DNA from 2 places in the Paenibacillus sp. FSL R5-0341 genome. Region 2 is predicted to be linked to the other one. Evidence: predicted binding sites of a transcription regulator. Region 2 holds the regulator's gene; the other holds the start of a gene.

The links. Region 2 encodes LexA, which represses DNA repair genes until DNA is damaged. Its sites were predicted from a motif close to CGAACATATGTTCG; they were not measured.
Positions count from the first base shown of each region.
Region 1: a site for LexA is predicted at 6,889-6,902, ahead of recA (recombinase RecA). Genes of this name have one in related genera too.

Region 1 covers NZ_CP150241.1:2,452,398-2,461,778, forward strand. Annotated here, with positions in the region: gene MKX75_RS11165 (pitrilysin family protein) at 1-290, shown strand, start outside; gene fabG (3-oxoacyl-ACP reductase FabG) at 292-1,062, shown strand; gene MKX75_RS11175 (DUF3243 domain-containing protein) at 1,224-1,487, shown strand; gene MKX75_RS11180 (DUF3388 domain-containing protein) at 1,685-2,452, shown strand; gene MKX75_RS11185 (RodZ family helix-turn-helix domain-containing protein) at 2,519-3,571, shown strand; gene MKX75_RS11190 (hypothetical protein) at 3,645-3,809, shown strand; gene MKX75_RS11195 (YajQ family cyclic di-GMP-binding protein) at 3,964-4,455, shown strand; gene pgsA (CDP-diacylglycerol--glycerol-3-phosphate 3-phosphatidyltransferase) at 4,776-5,363, shown strand; gene MKX75_RS11205 (competence/damage-inducible protein A) at 5,472-6,728, shown strand; gene recA (recombinase RecA) at 6,972-8,036, shown strand; gene MKX75_RS11215 (regulatory protein RecX) at 8,334-9,071, shown strand.
Region 2 covers NZ_CP150241.1:3,759,906-3,769,286, reverse strand. Annotated here, with positions in the region: gene MKX75_RS16800 (kelch repeat-containing protein) at 1-862, shown strand, start outside; gene MKX75_RS16795 (hypothetical protein) at 1,022-1,576, opposite strand; gene MKX75_RS16790 (hypothetical protein) at 1,595-2,302, opposite strand; gene MKX75_RS16785 (hypothetical protein) at 2,480-3,145, shown strand; gene MKX75_RS16780 (hypothetical protein) at 3,529-4,386, shown strand; gene MKX75_RS16775 (hypothetical protein) at 4,558-4,851, shown strand; gene MKX75_RS16770 (YolD-like family protein) at 4,865-5,200, shown strand; gene MKX75_RS16765 (aldehyde dehydrogenase) at 6,129-7,430, shown strand; gene lexA (transcriptional repressor LexA) at 7,541-8,167, opposite strand; gene MKX75_RS16755 (LysM peptidoglycan-binding domain-containing protein) at 8,463-8,840, shown strand; gene MKX75_RS16750 (DUF896 domain-containing protein) at 8,936-9,145, shown strand; gene MKX75_RS16745 (hypothetical protein) at 9,271-9,381, shown strand, end outside.

The DNA.
Region 1 (9,381 bases), 1.3 Mb from region 2:
CGGACCAACTGCTGGCGCGTATACGTGAAGAAGTGAATGCTATTGTGCAAAAAGGGTTTGATTCTACGGATTTTGAACGTTCACGCAAAAAGAAAATAGGCGGATATTTGCGTATGCTCAATTCTCCGGAGAACATTGCACATGAATTTACACGTCAGCAATTCCGTGGGGGTGATTTCTTCAATATGCTCCCGCTCTATGAATCGATTACACTGGAAGATGTAAATCGCAGACTGAGAGAGCATATTCGTTGGGATCAACTGGCCGTATCGCTAGTCGTGAGTCCTTGATATGGAGAGGGGAACAGGACAATTGAAGGCAATTGGGGAAATGACTGTATTGGTTACTGGAGCAAGCGGTGGCATCGGAGCGGCTATCGCAGAACGTTTCGCCAGAGTCGGAATGAATGTTGTTATACACTATATGAAATCGCATGAAGCAGCGAATGAAGCCGCCAGGCGGTGCATGGAACAAGGCAGTGGAAAAATCATGACCGTGTCTGCGGATCTTCGCAGCCGGGAACAGATTGAGCGCATGCGTGAGAAGCTGGAGTCGCACAATCTCATGCCAGATATCCTTGTGAACAACGCAGGAATCTCGCACTATGGGATGTTGGCTGATGTTACAGAGGAGATCTGGGATGAAGTGATGGCGATTAACCTGAAAGGCACGTTTATGTGTACACAGGAAATGATGCCGCACATGATCTCCCAAAGGTATGGCCGAATCATTAATGTATCGTCAATCTGGGGACTGTCTGGTGCTTCTTGTGAGGTGCTGTATTCCACAACCAAGGGTGGGGTGAATGCATTCACCAAAGCGCTTGCGAAAGAACTCGCACCTTCCGGAGTAACCGTAAATGCCGTTGCTCCTGGCGCCGTTCAGACATCCATGCTGAACCATCTGGATCAGAGTGAACTGAAGATGCTGGAAGAGGAAATTCCGGCAGGAAGACTTGCTCAACCTGATGAAATCTCATCACTGGTTTATTTTCTGGCCCTCCCTGAGTCAGGTTATATCAATGGGCAGATCATCAGTCCAAATGGCGGATGGCTAACGTAAACCAGCAAGAGAACTTGTCTGGCTGTGACGGAACAGGTGAAGATTGCCGAGAAGCAACCGTATTCGGATTATTTTCAAAATGCTCGTATATAAAATGTCTCGAAAGCACATATTACAACTGTTGATTTTAAATCTCATGCGACAGCTAAGGAGGATTTATCATGTCAACAGAAAAAACAGTGCTCTCCAGTTTTGACACATGGAAGAAGTTCCTGGGTGACCGCGTACTGCAAGCAGAGAAGATGGGGATGAGTGAAGATACCATCAACAAACTTGCGTATGAAATCGGTGACTTCCTCGATGAGAAAGTCGATCCGGCGAATCATTCCAACCGGGCATTGAAAGAACTATGGGATGTCGGCGATGCAGATGAGCGTCGTACGATTGCGTGCCTGATGGTCAAATTGGCCAAACAAAACGCATAAGATTTCAGATGAAGAGCTCCCGCAAGGGGGCTTTTCTCTAATGATTACAAACGGATTACAGAGCTGTTCTTGTAATTCATTTTCATTTTATATATCATTAACGTGACCCATTTTTAGAAGATGTCTCAGATTGTTGTCCAGTGGACACGTTCTGTTGCTGTCGAATAATGTGGAATAATGCATTACGGGGTGTTGAAATGGAATCTAAACAATGGTACATGGAATATAAAATACATAAGAACAGACCTGGTTTGTTAGGCGATATTGCCTCTATGCTGGGGATGCTTGAAGTAAATATATTGACCATTAACGGTGTAGAAGGCAAAACCCGAGGTATGCTACTTGAATCGGATGATGATGAGAAGATTCGTTTGCTTGGTGAAATGCTTGCCAAAGTAAACAGCATCACCGTATCGGCTTTGCGTCAACCTAAATTGGTGGATATTCTGGCCGTACGTCATGGCAGATACATTGACCGTGACTCGGATGATCGCAAGACATTTCGTTTTACACGAGATGAACTTGGGTTACTTGTGGACTTTTTGGGTGAAGTATTTAAGAGGGAAGGTAATCAGGTCATCGGCTTGCGCGGAATGCCTCGTGTTGGCAAGACGGAGTCCATTATTGCGGGTAGCGTATGTGCAATGAAGCGTTGGACGTTTGTTTCCTCCACACTTCTTCGTCAGACCATAAGGAGCCAGCTCTCCGAGGACGAATTGAACCCAAACAATGTGTTCATTATCGACGGTATTGTTAGCACCATCCGCTCCAGTGAGCGGCATTACAACCTGTTGCAGGATATTATGACCATGCCTAGCACCAAAGTTATTGAACATCCGGATATTTTTGTACAGGAATCTGAATATGATTTTAATGATTTTGATATTATTATTGAACTTCGCAACAATCCGAATGAAGAAATTATTTATGATACGTTTACGGCTAGCTACACCGATGAATTGTAAGGAACCGTACGGAATCATGGAATAGATTAGCAACAACTCATGAGATAAACATAAGGAGGAGATGGCATGTCTGAACTGGGTCAGCAGTTAAGAGAGGCCCGGCTGCAAAAAGGGATGAGTCTTGACGATGTACAGGAAATGACAAAAATTCGCAAGAGGTATCTGGAGGCCATAGAAGCAGGAGACTACAAAGTGCTGCCGGGCAGCTTCTATGTGCGTGCTTTCATTAAAACCTATGCGGAGACCGTGGGACTGAACCCTGATGAGCTGCTGGAGGGACACAAAAAAGACGTACCGGCAGAAGAGGCGGAAGCAACGATGGAACCGGTTATTCAGAAGCGTTCCAGCCGTCCGGTTGAGCGTAGTAATCGATGGATGTCAGTTGCACTGATGTGGACATTCCCGATTCTGATTGTTGTTTTATTGTATGCTTACGTTGTGTTGAATAAGGATGATCCTGAGGATAACCAAGGGCTGGACTCGGTCAAAATTACAGACAGTCAGCAGCAGCCTGAGGATAAACCGGATCAACCTGCAGACAACGGACAGGCGTCTAACCCTCCTGCGACGGATTCAGGCACTGATGAGGGTACTGGTGAAGGTGACACTGGTGGTAACGGTGGTGGTGCGGACACTGAAGGACAGACGGATGGTCAAACTGATGGCCAAACAGACGGACAGACGGGTGAAGATCAGGAAGAACCGACAGACAATTCACCTTCTACTGTAACGGTTGCAGAAGATGGGAAATCCGGGAATATTACGAACTTCAAAGTCAACGGAAGTGCAGGTAAGCCTGTTACGGTTACGATCAAAGCAACAGGTCATAGCTGGCTGGAAGTGTACAAGGGCGAGAACTCCAGCGGAGAGAAGTTGGAATATGGTAATACAGCCGAAGGCGACAGCTTTACCTTTGAGCTGGATAGTGCAGGTATGTATATTAAGTCCGGTTACGCTGCAGCGACCACGATTGAGGTTGGTGGGCAAGTTGTAACGGATGGCAAGGCGACCAATCGGATCCGTCTGCAGCTTGGTGAAGACAGTGGCAGTACTGCTTCTTCTACAGGTGTTGAAAATGGATCTACGGACGGTACAGAGGGTACCACTGACAGCGAATAACCGAGTCAACTGCAGGAGACAATAACGTTGTCTTAACTTGCAGTTAACTTTTGGTGAAGTGAGGTGGGTGGCTATGACAGTCAGCTGGATCGTAACGGGTTTAGGCATCATTGTCAGCCTCCTGGGTTATTACCTGACTCCAAGTGCTTGGGGTTACGGAATATTGGGTTTTGGACTTGCACATGTGCTTTTGGGTGTGCTCGATATGTTCAGACAGCCCAACCGCAGCCGCTATTAGTTGGAAGCTGGACCAGCAAGCATTTTTGGCAACCACCTCAAGTGGAAGCCAAAAATGCTTTTTTCTTTGTACAAAATGCCTTGAAATTAGACTTTTGCTTAAGGTATCCTCTATAATGTTACAGAACATACGATTAACTGAAAGGGTGACTGGTTTGAGTTCAGAAAATTCATTTGATATCGTGTCCAAAATGGACTTGCAAGAACTGACAAATGCCGTTACACAAACCGAGAAGGAAATTGGCACTCGTTATGACTTCAAGGGCAGCAAGAGCAGTCTGAAACTGGATAAGGATGCGTTAACGATCGTATCTGATGATGAGACCAAACTCAAGGCTGTCATTGATGTGCTGCAATCCAAAATGGCAAAGCGTGGTCTACCATTGAAAAACATTGATTATGCCAAAGTAGAGCCAGCGTCTTCTGGTACAGTCCGCCAGCGTTTGAATTTCAAACAGGGGATTGATCAGGACATCGCCAAGAAAATCAATATTCTTATTCGGGACTCCAAGATGAAAGTGAAGAGTCAGATTCAGGGAGACCAGCTGCGGGTAACTGGTAAGAGTAAAAATGATTTGCAAGCAGTAATGCAGCTGTTAAACGGTGCTAACCTGCCTCTGGATTTGCAATATACAAATTTCAAGTAATATGGCCTTTTTGTAGCAAAAGTGTTTTTTGACACGCTATTGGGCGTATATTATACTAAGTGTGCATTGCTGGCAGTCATGCATCAAGTCCAGTCCTCATCGTTTGCTGACTTTGTGAAAAGCAGTACATCTTCTGGAAGTCACCGGAACGTTTAAAGCGGTTTTGCTTTTGAGCGGTTGACTTTATTTTTTGCGTTTCTACATAGTGGGATCATGTTAATTTGGATTGACATTGAAACTGTACATTTCATGTTCCGGATGATGATAACGGGATTATGATGAATGTTTGGAGTAATGGAGGATATGAGGGAGGGCGTCTTGTGAATTTACCCAACCGGATTACGCTTGCACGAATTTGCTTAATCCCTTTTTTGATGGTGTTCCTGCTCGTGGATTTTCCATTTTATCCAGAGCCGCTTCAGCTTGGAAGTTTTTCGCTTCCGTATAATCAACTGATTGCTGCTGTTATTTTTATCATCGCCGCAAGCACAGATGGAATTGACGGATACCTTGCGCGGAAAAATAACATGGTTACCAATCTGGGAAAATTGCTTGATCCACTCGCAGACAAGCTGTTGGTCACTGCAGTATTGATCTCGCTTGTGGAGATGGGCAAGCTGGATTCCTGGATTGCAGTTGTTATTATTAGTCGTGAGTTTGCAGTTACCGGCTTGCGTCAAATTGCATTGCTGGATGGTTCGGTTGTCGCCGCCAGTGCATGGGGCAAGCTGAAAACGGTAGTGCAGATTGTGGCGATTGTGCTGTTGCTGTTAAACAATTTCCCGTTTTCGTACACGGGTATTCACGTCGATATTATCGCGGTATGGGCTGCAGCGCTTATTACCATCTGGTCGGGTATCGATTACTTTATCAAAAACAAAAACCTGCTTCATTTAACAAAAGCATAATGGTTTGCTGTTAAAATGGGTAATCAAGAAGGAAGCATTGGGTCAAGGGCAATAGGAATTTATCCTATTGCCCTTTGATCACTCACCACGTGTACAGGAGGATGCTCAATGAAGGCAGAAATCATTGCAGTTGGCACAGAGCTACTGCTTGGACAAATCGTCAATACCAATGCCAGATACCTATCCCGTGAATTGGCTGCGATGGGGATCGATGTATATTTCCAAACGGTGGTTGGGGACAACCTGAATCGGCTCAGTGAAGCCATTCGCATTGCGCAGGGTCGTGCAGACGTTATTTTATTTTCCGGCGGCATTGGGCCTACCCAAGATGATCTGACCAAGGATGCGCTTGCAGCTGTTCTTAATCGGAAATTGCATATCGATCGAATGGCTATGGACAAAATCGAGAGCTTTTTCAGAGATCGTAATGTGGATATGACAGAGAATAACCGACGTCAGGCGATCGTTATTGATGGTGGCACACCTCTGGCTAATGAAACGGGCCTTGCGGCAGGAAATGCGATCTCTGACAATGATAAATATTATGTTGTGATGCCTGGACCACCTAAAGAGCTGATTCCAATGTTTGAACAAGAAGTCAAGCCTTGGCTGTTCCAGCATGTACTTACAGAAGAGATGCCGATCTACTCCCGAATGCTCAAATTCGCAGGTATTGGTGAATCTGCTCTGGAGGATCGACTTCTGGACCTGATTGACGCGCAGACAGACCCTACGATTGCTCCTTACGCGAGCGAAGGCGAAGTTACAGTACGTGTCTCCACCAAGGCCGCGAGTGAGGGAGAGGCGAAGCTGAAGCTGGATGCGATGGAAGTCCAGATTCGGGAACGTTTGACAGAACATCTCTACGCGAACGAGGATGTGCCTATAGAGTACACCATTGTAACTATGATGTCTGACATGGGTCTGACGCTTAGCGCAGCGGAGAGCTGTACAGGAGGGCTTGTCATGCAAAGTCTGACTTCTGTACCCGGAAGTGCTTCGATGCTTAAAGGCGGAATTGTGTGTTACTCCAATGAAATTAAAGAAAAGCTGCTGAATGTGCCTCATGATTACCTGGAAGGTGAAGATGCGCCTGGCGCGGTAAGTCCAGAGGTTGCTAAAGTGCTTGCTGAGCAGATCCGCATGATTGGTGATGCTGATTTTGGCCTGGCCGTTACCGGTGTGGCTGGACCGGGATATTCGGAACGCAAGCCACCTGGACTTGTCTTCATCGCTCTTGCTGAACGTGGAAAAGAGACGGAAATTCATGAGCTGCGCATCAATGGTAATCGTGAGACGGTTCGCATTCGTTCAGCTAAAGCGATTCTCTATCGCTTATGGCAAAAACTTGTGGCAATGGATTGATTAGTTAACCACATGGATTGCATTTGCAGTTCCAAGCAAGTATAATTAAGGAAGACGGAAGAACCGTAGAATTAGGCTTTACAGCCTTGTTTACGGTTCTTTTTTCTGTTTAATGGAAAGTTTCTTTGAGGAAGAGGCGCCTCGGCCTTTACAAAAAAAACGAATGTATGTTCGAAAAAAAGCTTGGCAAACGTGTTAAAACAAGGTATCATTATCTTATAAACAGTAAAGGGTGTGAGCTTATTGTCAGACCGTCGTGCCGCGCTTGATATGGCGCTCCGTCAAATAGAGAAGCAATTTGGTAAAGGATCCATCATGAAACTGGGTGAGTCCACTCATATGAACGTGGAAATTATTCCCAGTGGTTCCTTGGCTTTGGATATTGCATTAGGAACAGGCGGCTTGCCTAAAGGCCGTATTGTTGAAATATATGGACCTGAATCTTCAGGTAAAACAACTGTTGCATTGCATGCGATTGCTGAAGTACAACGTGTTGGTGGACAAGCAGCATTTATCGATGCCGAGCATGCTCTTGATCCTCAATATGCAAGCAAATTGGGTGTTAACATTGACGAATTGCTTCTATCTCAGCCAGATACGGGTGAGCAAGGGCTGGAAATTGCAGAAGCTCTTGTACGCAGTGGTGCAGTAGATATCGTGGTTATTGACTCCGTAGCTGCATTGGTTCCAAAAGCAGAGATTGAAGGCGAAATGGGTGATTCACACGTCGGTTTGCAAGCGCGTTTGATGTCTCAGGCGCTACGTAAATTGTCTGGTGCAATCAGCAAATCCAAAACAATTGCAATCTTCATCAACCAGCTTCGTGAGAAAGTCGGCGTTATGTTTGGTAACCCGGAAACAACACCTGGTGGTCGTGCTCTGAAGTTTTATTCCACAGTACGTCTGGATGTACGTCGTATTGAGAGTATCAAATCAGGCAATGACATGATTGGTAACCGTACTCGTATTAAAGTTGTGAAAAACAAAGTAGCACCTCCGTTTAAACAAGCGGAAGTGGATATCATGTACGGTGAGGGTATCTCGAGAGAAGGCAGTATCATTGACATTGGTACAGAGCTGGACATCGTTAATAAAAGTGGTGCATGGTACTCATACGAAGGCGAGCGTTTAGGACAAGGACGTGAGAACGCGAAGCAGTTCATGAAAGAGCATAAAGACATTGCTGAAATCATTGAACAAAAAATTCGTGTAGCTAGTAACTTGACTACTGCAGTTCCTGCGCCAACTAGTGAAGAGCAACAAAAAGAAGCAGAAGAAGAACAAGAACTGTTTGAAATCAACGAGTAATCCTCCCAAACCCTCCCTTGTGGGGAGGGCCCGGAGGGAGTTGCCCTCTGGACTCCGTAAACTTGCCTGATTGAGTTTGGCTCGATCTGGATAAGGAATTATGGTGGGAGTGCTCTCGCTGTCCAACAGCCCCTGTCCTAGTGGACAGGGGCTGTTGGCACGCTGACTGTCAGAGGTGACTGTGGAGATAAAGGCCGGGCTGAGTTCCCGGCCTTTTGTGTTAGCGTCCGCTGTTTTCTTGTTAAGATGTGCTTAGTATAGTTAGCATGAAAATGTGTTATGAAAGGGGAGACCTGAATGGATCAACATGACGAGGATTTATATGAAGAAGCAGAACGGGATGGCCTCTCCCAATTTCCAGACAACGAAGAACTTACCATTACACGGGTAGAACGCACGAAGAGCAGGCAAGCTCGTTATCGAATTACTTTTGGCATCCACTCCATTACGGTTCTTGAAGATGTGATGATTAAATACAGGATGACGCAAGGCAATACGTTTATGAAGAAGGATCTGGAGGAAATCATCGTAGCGGACGAGCGACAGCGGACGTATGCACAGTCTCTGCGCTTTCTGGAGCATAAGCCGCGTACACGTCATGAATTAAGTCAGAAACTTCGTCAGAAGGAGTTTGCTGCGCCTTTGATTGAAGAGGCGCTGGATCGGCTTGAGCGAGAGAACCTGGTGGATGACGATCTATTTGCGAAGGAATGGACAAGACAGCGTATGGAGGGCAAGCGGAAGGGAAAACTGTGGATAAGGCAAGAGCTGCGTCAAAAGGGCATTGCCAATGATCTCATTGTTGAAGCACTCGAAGGTGTAAGTGCGGATGCGGAATTTGAGACTGCTTTGAGCGCAGGACGCAAAAAATGGAATCAGGTCAAAGGGGACGTCAAAGAGAAGAAACATAAAACGCTTCCCTTCCTGATGAGACGTGGTTTTTCAATGGATATGGTGCGCCGGGTCGTGAATTGTTTAATTGAAGAAGATGAGGCTGTGGACCCTGAAGATGACGAAGCGTTGTTATGGGATTAGCAGACTGGAGTCTCTATACTGCATTCTCTTGACAATTTCTTTCGTCAAATACTAAAATGGACATGAGTCTGTAAGAAATGGACAACCCTTTTTCCTTCCAAAAAAGCGGTTTCGGTTTCTTAAGATTTATACCATTCTTAATTATGGGTTCGCTGGAAACAGTGAATAGTACGTGGAAACATGTACATGTGAAATGAAAATCGGCGGGGGATCGCCGTGAGTATTCGTTATTCCCAAAAATATGTAAGGTTTGAAAACTGCAAATTAACCCAAGGAATGCCTTGGAGGAACCAACGAGGAGGTGAACAGT
Region 2 (9,381 bases):
GGAAACAGTTTCAGGTTTAACGGTAGCTAGATCTTGGTCTGGTGCAGCAGTTTTAGATGGCATAATATATGTTATGGGTGGAGCAGATAACAGTGGGAAAATTGTATCCACAGTGGAACGTTATGATATTAATAATGATAAGTGGACTACTCTAAAAAATTTCCCTATAGCAGTAAATGGCATGAGTGCTACTACAGTAAACGGAAAAATTTATGCATATGGTGGAGGAACAAGTTTTACGAGCGGAATATCAGGAGCGATTTATGAATACAACGTAGCTAACGACGCTTGGACACGAAAGAATAACTTTCAAACAGCTACCGCCGGTTCAGCCTCAACCGTCTACAATGGGGAAATTTATGTACTAGGGGGACTTGCAAATACTACCTCTCTTCAAAATACTACCCCTCAATCACGAGTAGAAGTATACAATCCTGAAACCAATGAAGTCAGGTCATTTACAGCTTTAACATTTGTAAGAAGTCAAAGTACTGCAGCGAGTGTTAACGGAGAGATTTTTATTATTGGTGGAAATAATGGGAGTACCACTCTGAAAACAGTAGAGAAGCTTTCGTTTCAAGGTAAAGATCCAGTTGAACCGGAAGAACCAATCGAGCCAGAACAGCCATCTGTCAATCGAGCTATCTTAGTAGTTGCAATGACTACAGGTCTTGAGAAGGAGTTTGATTTGAGCATGCAAGAAGTTAACAGCTTCATTGATTGGTACGAAACAAAACAAGCAGGAAGCGGAAAAGCATCATACGCGATTGATAAGCATGACAATAACAAAGGTCCGTTCAAGAGCCGCAAGGACTACATCCTATTTGATCGTGTTCTGACTTTTGAAGTAAGCGAATATTAAATAACACAAAAAAGGCTCCGCAATTCATTAGTGGTAGCCTTTTTGTGTTATTTCTTATCATCATATGATAGAGGGTGAAACACAGGTGTGAGGGCAATCCTGAGTTGTCCTGTTTGCCTGCCTAGCCAACTGGGACCGGTCTTCTAAGTAGGACTGATTTTAACGTGATAATTCACCTGAGCCTACATATATATTCTTTTTGCTATTCCACTTAAAATAAGCAACAGCAGTGTCCCATCCTCCTTCAGGGAAATAATTCTTCCACGCTTGTCTAATCTCACCTGATTTAGATATGCTAATACTTACATCTCCAATAATAGATAGTTTCTTTTTTAGCGTTCCATCCTGGTATTTAAAAACAAATAGTTGAGTATTAGAAGGTAGGTAGTCTAATGTTATAGCAACATGTTTCTCTTTTGATGAGATATTAAGTATATGGAATGTAGGTTCTTCTTCATTGTAATAATTTGTATCTATAAGTACGATAACTCCTTTAGAGTTAATGAGATAAAAATTTCCTGAGTTAGTGATCAATAAGTGTTCTTTCTTATTGTCTCCGTTTAGGTCTACTGATTTACTTACTGTTACACGCTCCCTAGGGAATTTCTTCTCTAACAATGTCTTTGGATTTACTGTAGCAGCATCAACGTAAGATGGATTAAAAATGAATCCAAACATTGCTACGGCACAGAGTAAAGCTAGTACTCTTTTCATAATAGTCTCCTTTGTAGATTACTTATCATTTACGTCACTAGCACTAAACATGATTCCGATCGTTTCCGAACCGAGTACACTGTAACGTATTCCATCTATTTCTGTTGATTCATCAACTGTAGACCAGTCAACGCCTTCGTCCAAAATATTCATATCCGAAAGCACATTCGCTACAGAACTTGCTGGAAGGTCGGGATTAACAGAAAGAATAACCAACCCCATAGCTAGTACAATGTCTGCTCCAGATGTCACGGTTCCGTCGCCTTGACCGATCATCGTGACATCTCGCACAGAACCATCGGCTTTGTTAATCGATCCAGTGATACCTATGTAGTCGGTAATCATGTATTGAAATACATCTTGAACAGCTCCGGTTTGCACTTCAAGTTTCTTTCCTATTTTCAATTTTGAGTTACCGATTTCCGTGGCACGTTTGTTGAATGACTTTCGAAACTCTTCTGGAGTCATACCTAAACTTCCTGGTATTTCTACTTTCTTTTCCTCTTGTTGCTTTACGTTCTCTTTTACTACCTTAACTCCCTCGGTCTTAGTAGCAGATTTTTCAGCAACTACAGTTTCTGGATTGGTTTCAGCCGGAGTGGATACTTCGGTTGTCGCAACTGCCTCTTTCTCAGTTTTCTCCTCATCTTTGTTGCCAAAGATACCTCCCACAATAATTACAACGATAACCCAAAACCACCATTTTTTCTGAATAGGCTTTTTCAATCTTCTTCCTCCTGTTATAGTAATAATTAACAACAAAACATAGTCTATCAGACCTAGGACTTTTATTCTAGATAAAATAGCTTATTTTATGGGGTTTTAACAGAAAGAGGGTTTGATACCTGATGAATTATTAAAACGATATAGACCCAAAAATATGAAATAGAGAGGATAAGTAATTTGGTTAACAAAGAAGAATTATTGAAGCGAGTTATAGATTTCAGTAAGTCTGCACATGAATATGAGGATATAGGTGTCTTACTGATAAAAAAATGTAAAAAACTTTATTTGAAAATAAATTCAATTGATGATACCAAAAAACAAAATAAATTAATTAAGATGAAATTTGAGTTGGATGAAATAGAGTTGTCTTTAAAACATCACAAGCTAAAGATAAGCAATGCACATGGCAAGCTCGTTTCGCCTGTTACTTATAATTTTATTTACTATAGTTTTTTATTTATAGTGATGATATATTCATTTTTATATATCAGTATAGATAGTATTTACTTCTTAGGCGGGGTTGAAATTAATGCGATGGAACAAAACATAATTTTATACGCTAAGTATCTTACATTGAGTGTTATGGGAGTTCTTTTTTATTATATAACAAATTATCTTGTTAAGTTTAGTGAGATTTTGACAAGACTTTTAGTGGCTTGTTTTATTCCAATCTTACTTATCGGAGTAATTTTTAAACTTGAGAATGGGAATCTTGCTTTCTCCGGTAGTCAGTCAATTATATTTTTGTTAGGGTATAATACTAATCTAGTAATTTCTATATTAAAAATAGGAAATGATAAAATTAAAGCTAGCATAGAGGGGAAAAAGACAGAAAGTATTTGATATTTAAAGCCACTCTGAAAAAAAGAGTGGCTTTAAATTACTCTCATTGTGTAGGTGGGTTTATCGGAATCGAGAGAGAGCAGCTGGATATTTCATTCAGTGGAATCCATTCAACACCTTGTTGGTGCTTCACTTTCACTCTTTTTTTATCGGATGACATTGTAACATTTCCTATGTACTTCGTATTATCTTCAAAAACTAAGCAAACAGAGTAACCTTTTTTTTCAGCGATGAGTAGGTCCTTAATCATTTTAACCTCCATATATGAGTCTATTTATCTATATAATTATAATACTTATTTACTATATAGGGAAGTTCTGAGATAATCCTATGGAAGCTTAATAAACAAAAAAAGGGGTGCATCTATCATTTCAAAAATTAATTTGACTAATGTGTATTTGTTTTGTACTAAGTTACAAAAAAGAATAGTTTCTCTAAAAAAAATAGCATGGGCGCTGATGATATTATCATTATTAATATCATTTTATGGCTTGTATAAAATGGACTATCAGATCTCCACGTATCCATTATATATCTTATTTCCTGCAGCAGGATTTAACCTGATCGCCTATATATTAGCTTTAATTATTTTGCTTTTAGGTAGGAAACAAACTCAATTAAAATATTCTTTTGGAGGAGAATTGAGCGACTGGTATGAACCCACGTATCTTTATAATAAAAGCATCCATTGGTTAGATACTATTCTCAATAATCTACAAACCAAGGGAGTAAGTTTTCAAAAGAGCATCATTTTTAGTCCTTCAGCCAACATAGGAAAATATGAATATGACATTTCAAAAAGATACCCGAATTCAATAGTTGTTGCAACTGATATCACTGCGCCTAATGATCATCTAACAACTGAAAATAACTTTACATATCTGTTGGGGAATAACAATGCTATGGATGCTCGGAATTTTCTCAAGGGTAATAATATTGATAAAGTAGATATAATTTTCGATATTAAAGGTGCTCTTTGGTATTCTGATAATGATTTAGAAAGACTACTTAAAGAATACTATTTTATCCTTAACAAAGGAGGGAATATAGTATTTGATGCTTATGGATTTTCCCTTAAATATCTATTCAGAATGAATCCAAGAATCTATGGGTATCGAGAAAATTCGACTTTTTCCAAAATTAATAAAAAACTGAATAAATCAGAATGGGTTTTTAAACATTTTGAAATCATTCTTGCCGGTAAAGGTGAAACAAAGATTGCAATTTTGAGAAAGAAATAGAATGTATTTCTGCTTACCGTTTTCGGTAGAGTGAAAACCAGAACAGATGAAGACAATAGTATAACTCTCTCCGATTGAGTACAAACTAGATATACCTGGTCTAAGGGCCAGGTATTTTTGTTGTTGATAAAAGAACGTGTGTTCGCATATAATGTTGAAGAGGTGAGCTGCATGTTAACGGATTATCAAAGGAAGGTCCTTCGGATCTTATATAACTACAAAGGTGGACGGCGTAGGTTTCCTACAATCCATGAATTGACTGTCAAAACAGGCAAGCATAAACCAGACGTTATGCTTGCTCTGGACGCTCTTGTTGCTGCGGAATACATACATTGGGAAGATAGGTCTGACACGTCGAATATCGTTATCCTCGAAGGTTGGGAACGTGAAGCTGAAAAGCTAATGTTTAAAGAAGCGCTGCCATTAAACGGAGCAAGCAACATTAAATACTGGACTGAATATTGAGGAGGAATGAACTATGGCGAGTAAATTGTCGGGTAACGGTATTTATGAAGGATCTCGCATAATCCTTCCTGAGCATCGGGAGGCATATCTCAATGAAATGAATGTGCAAGAGAGACGTGGCAAGCCTATTCTGGACGATCAGGAAGTACAGCTCATCGAAGAGTTGATCATGGAGTCTTACAAGGAATGCAGGTCGGTTACGTTGACGGTGTTTAATCCTTTTGACGATGAGGAGATAAGAGGTGTTGTTGCATCAATTGATAGGCCAAATAGAAGAATTAAGCTTGTCAGAGGTGAAGAGGATTACAGTTGGATCAAGATTGAAGAGATCGCTGAGGCAAGTTTATAATTGATCGAGCCCAAGGGATTATCCCAAGGGCTCAGTTTTTTTCTTCTATTATATAGTATTGTTCCAGAATGCTTCGAAAGTACTGTACTGACAGCTCATTTGAAGCTTGGGGGGCGTCCCCCAAATCATCCCCCAAACGTCCCCCAGATCGTGAAAAGGTATGATTATCTACGAACGTATGTTTTTAATATATTCCGTATTTAGCGCGTATATATTGAAGAAAACAATCATATGACGCTATCGCACATAAACCGCACACAAGTCCACCAATGGGAACGCGATCAATATATTACTTTGTACTAATAGCTCAATCCCTTGGCGCTCTAGCGCTGAGGGGTTTTTCTTTTTGTGGGCAAGTACCTATATATTTAAAGAAAAATCAAAGTGCCCACAAAATCCCCCCAAAATGTCCCCCGATTCATTCTTCAGCAACCAATATAAATTATCTGTGCATAACAAAGTATTACATTTGTATAACAAAATAACATAGTAGACTAGTAGGTAGATTTAGTTAAACGTAAACCGTAAAAACTCTCTTTTCATTAAATATAAAGGGAGTTTTTTTATATATGTTACTTAAGCTATGTATTTAATGAATTGTATCACTGCATGTTTGTTATAGCGCAATACGAGTGTCACCTATCTTGTTGTTTCCTATCAAAGGGAGGCTATCGTTAGATTTCTTTCTAAAGGGGAGTAAACTTTATCGAGAATCGAAAGCGAAAGACTTACATAGCAGTCTATTAAGAGAACCTGATAACCATCATAATAAAAGTCATACTAACAATCACACTCTCAGAACTCCACCAACTTTCAAGTACTTTCAAATTAATGTTTCATTTGTATGTTGAAAGTTTCATATAAAAGAGGTATACTTTAATTAAATTTTGAGCAATTTAATTTTAAATAATTAATTGGAGATGTTAATATGGATCAAGCAAAACAACTGGTGACAGAACAACGTACATTTTTTTATACAGGTCAAACTAAAAATATCGAATATCGGATTAATGCGCTTCAACAGCTTAGAAAGGGAATTGAAAAGTATCAGCAACGGATTCAAGATGCACTTCGGGCAGATTTGAACAAATCTGAGGCGGAAGCTTACGGTTCCGAGATTCGCATTGTGCTGGGAGAGCTGGATTTCGCATTAGAACACCTGCAGGAATGGGCTGCACCAAAACAAGTCCCAACGAATTCGGCTATGCCGGATGGGGTGAGCACCATTTACCCTGAACCATACGGAGTGGCGCTTATTATTGCACCTTGGAACTATCCTTTCCAACTGGCCTTCGGTCCACTGATTGGAGCAATTGCAGCCGGTAACTGTGCAGTTATCAAGCCATCTGAATTAACACCAGCCGTGTCTCGTCTGACGTTTGATCTGATTCAGGAGATCTTCCCACAGGAGTATATTGCCGTTATGGAAGGGGAAGTTGAGGCTAGCACAGCATTGTTGAAAGAGAAGTTTGATTATATTTTCTTCACAGGCAGTACAGGTATAGGCCGCATTGTTATGAAGGCAGCTGCAGAGCACCTGACTCCTGTAACTCTTGAGTTGGGCGGTAAAAGTCCTGCTATTGTCCATAGTGATGCAGATCTGAAGCTGGTAGCCCAACGTATTGTTCGTGGTAAGTTCCTGAATGCTGGGCAAACTTGCGTTGCTCCAGATTATTTGCTTGTACATGAACAAGTTCATGACGAATTGATCAATCTGATTGGCGCAGAGATCAAAGATAAATTTGGAGATGATGTGCTCCAGAACGCTGATTTCCCGCATATTGTCAACGCACGTAACTTCGATCGGTTATCGAAATTCCTCACAGATGGTACAACGCTCTTAGGTGGACGTTCTGTACGTGAGCAATTGCTTATTGAGCCGACTGTGCTTGGAAATGTGAACTGGGAATCACCTGTCATGCAAGAAGAGATATTCGGTCCGATTCTTCCTGTATTTACGTACAATGACCTCAACCCGATGCTGGATGAGATTGTACGCCGGCCAAAACCATTGGCGCTATATCTCTTCACACAGAATGAGCAACTGCAGGAACAGGTTCTTAATCAAGTATCCTTCGGTGGGGGATGTATTAATGACACACTTTCTCATATGACATCACATTATCTCCCGTTTGGTGGTGTAGGAGAGAGTGGTATGGGCTCATATCACGGACAACAGAGCTTTGATGTATTTTCCCATCACAAAAGTGTTCTGAAACGCAGTGAATAATTAGCCAATAAAATAACATAAACATGAAAAAAAGAGGTTGTCCTGTTCATCAGGACAACCTCTTTTCGTATTTCATGCATTGCATCTAATTTTGTTACTCAAGTTAAATATTAATGAATATCTCGGAAAAGGCCGATGACTTTACCCAGAATACTAACATGTTTCAAACGTAAAGGTTCAAAGGTCGCATTCTCCGGTTGAAGGCGAATATGATCTTTCTCTTTATAGAACGTTTTCACTGTAGCTTCATCATCTTCAGTCATTGCGACTACAATATCACCGTTATCAGCAGTTTGCTGTTGACGGACAATAACATAATCTCCGTTAACGATTCCAGCTTCCACCATACTATCTCCGACTACCGAAAGCATAAATACTTTCTGTTCGCCTACATAATGCGTAGGAAGAGGGAAGTAGTCTTCAATGTTCTCGGTTGCAGTAATCGGAACACCCGCTGTAACCTTACCAACGACAGGAATACGTGCAACGCTATGAGCAAATTGATGAGAGTGCTCCGATTCTTCCTGGCTCAAAAGCTCAATAGCTCTTGGCTTGGTAGGGTCGCGTCGGATCAAACCTTTTTTCTCCAAACGATCCAAATGTCCATGTACTGTTGAGCTGGAAGCCAGTCCAACCGCTTCACCAATTTCTCGTACGGAAGGAGGATACCCCTTCAACCGGACTTCATTTCGTATAAACTCCAGAATAGCCTGCTGCCTGCTGGATATCTTCGACATACCGTATCAACCCCATTTTAGTAACGTTTGGGAAAATTATAACATAGAACCTCCGTTCGTACAAACATAAGTTCTAAATAAAATGCCATTAAATCAGTGTTTTTTAACTATTAGAACAGAATTTGTCCAAAAGTCGGAGCAAAATACTGCAAATGCTTTATACATGACTTCAATTCAGATATTTCTCCTTCGAAAAATAAGCGAACAATTGTTCTAAAAACCTATTGAACAAAACAAGTGTTCGTGTTATATTGATTCCAACAGATAGGAACAAACGTTTGGAGGCGGCTATTTAATGAGATATTCTACTTATCAAAGCATTTATGAACCGATGAATTCGGAACTGGTGAAGTCTAACATAGGGAACTACAAGAAGGTTTTAGCACGTTTCAAGATTTCTTCATGGATGTTAAAGGTAGCCATTACTTCTTTGATTATATTTATTGGATGCAGCACTGTTTTAACTGTATTTGCTGGCAATGAGAATGATGTTCTGCCTGGAGGAAAGATAGCCGTTTCACAAGGGGAAACATTATGGAGTATTTCTTTGGAACATAAACCGATGAATATGGATACACGTATTTATATAGAAGCAATTAAGAAAGTGAATCAACTTCAGACGACTTCGATCCAAGTGGGACAAGTTTTAGCTCTACCGCAATTTGCAGAATAAAATGCACATGAATGAGTGTTAGTGCGTGTCAGCTTGACAAGCTGCCTTTATCATGGCAAAGTTAATATGACTTTGTATTTTTGGAGGGGACAAGCTTGGATATAGATAGTCTGGTAGCACGCATTAATGAATTGGCTCGTAAGCAAAAGTCCACTGGTTTGTCAGAGGAAGAACTTGCTGAACGTGCCGAACTAAGAGAGATTTATTTGAGTAATATTCGCAGCAATTTCAGACAGCAACTGGATACCATTGAGATTGTTGATGATGAGAATGACAAAGGCCACCAAGGCAAACTCAAACACTAACGAAACCTATGATATCATTTATGATATTTAGGTTTCTTCCTGTTATTTTGAGTGTGCAATCTATAGGGGGAAATGTTGGTTTACAGTTATGTAAGCCGATACAAAGACACATAAGGGGGATTCTCATGTCGCGTTCGTTCGAGAGAACGGTTAAGAAAAATTCCAAGCAGTTAAATCAGCAACGCAAAAAAAGTGGTCAACCAATTACAGGTACACCAGGTGAAGAAGTCTTTAAA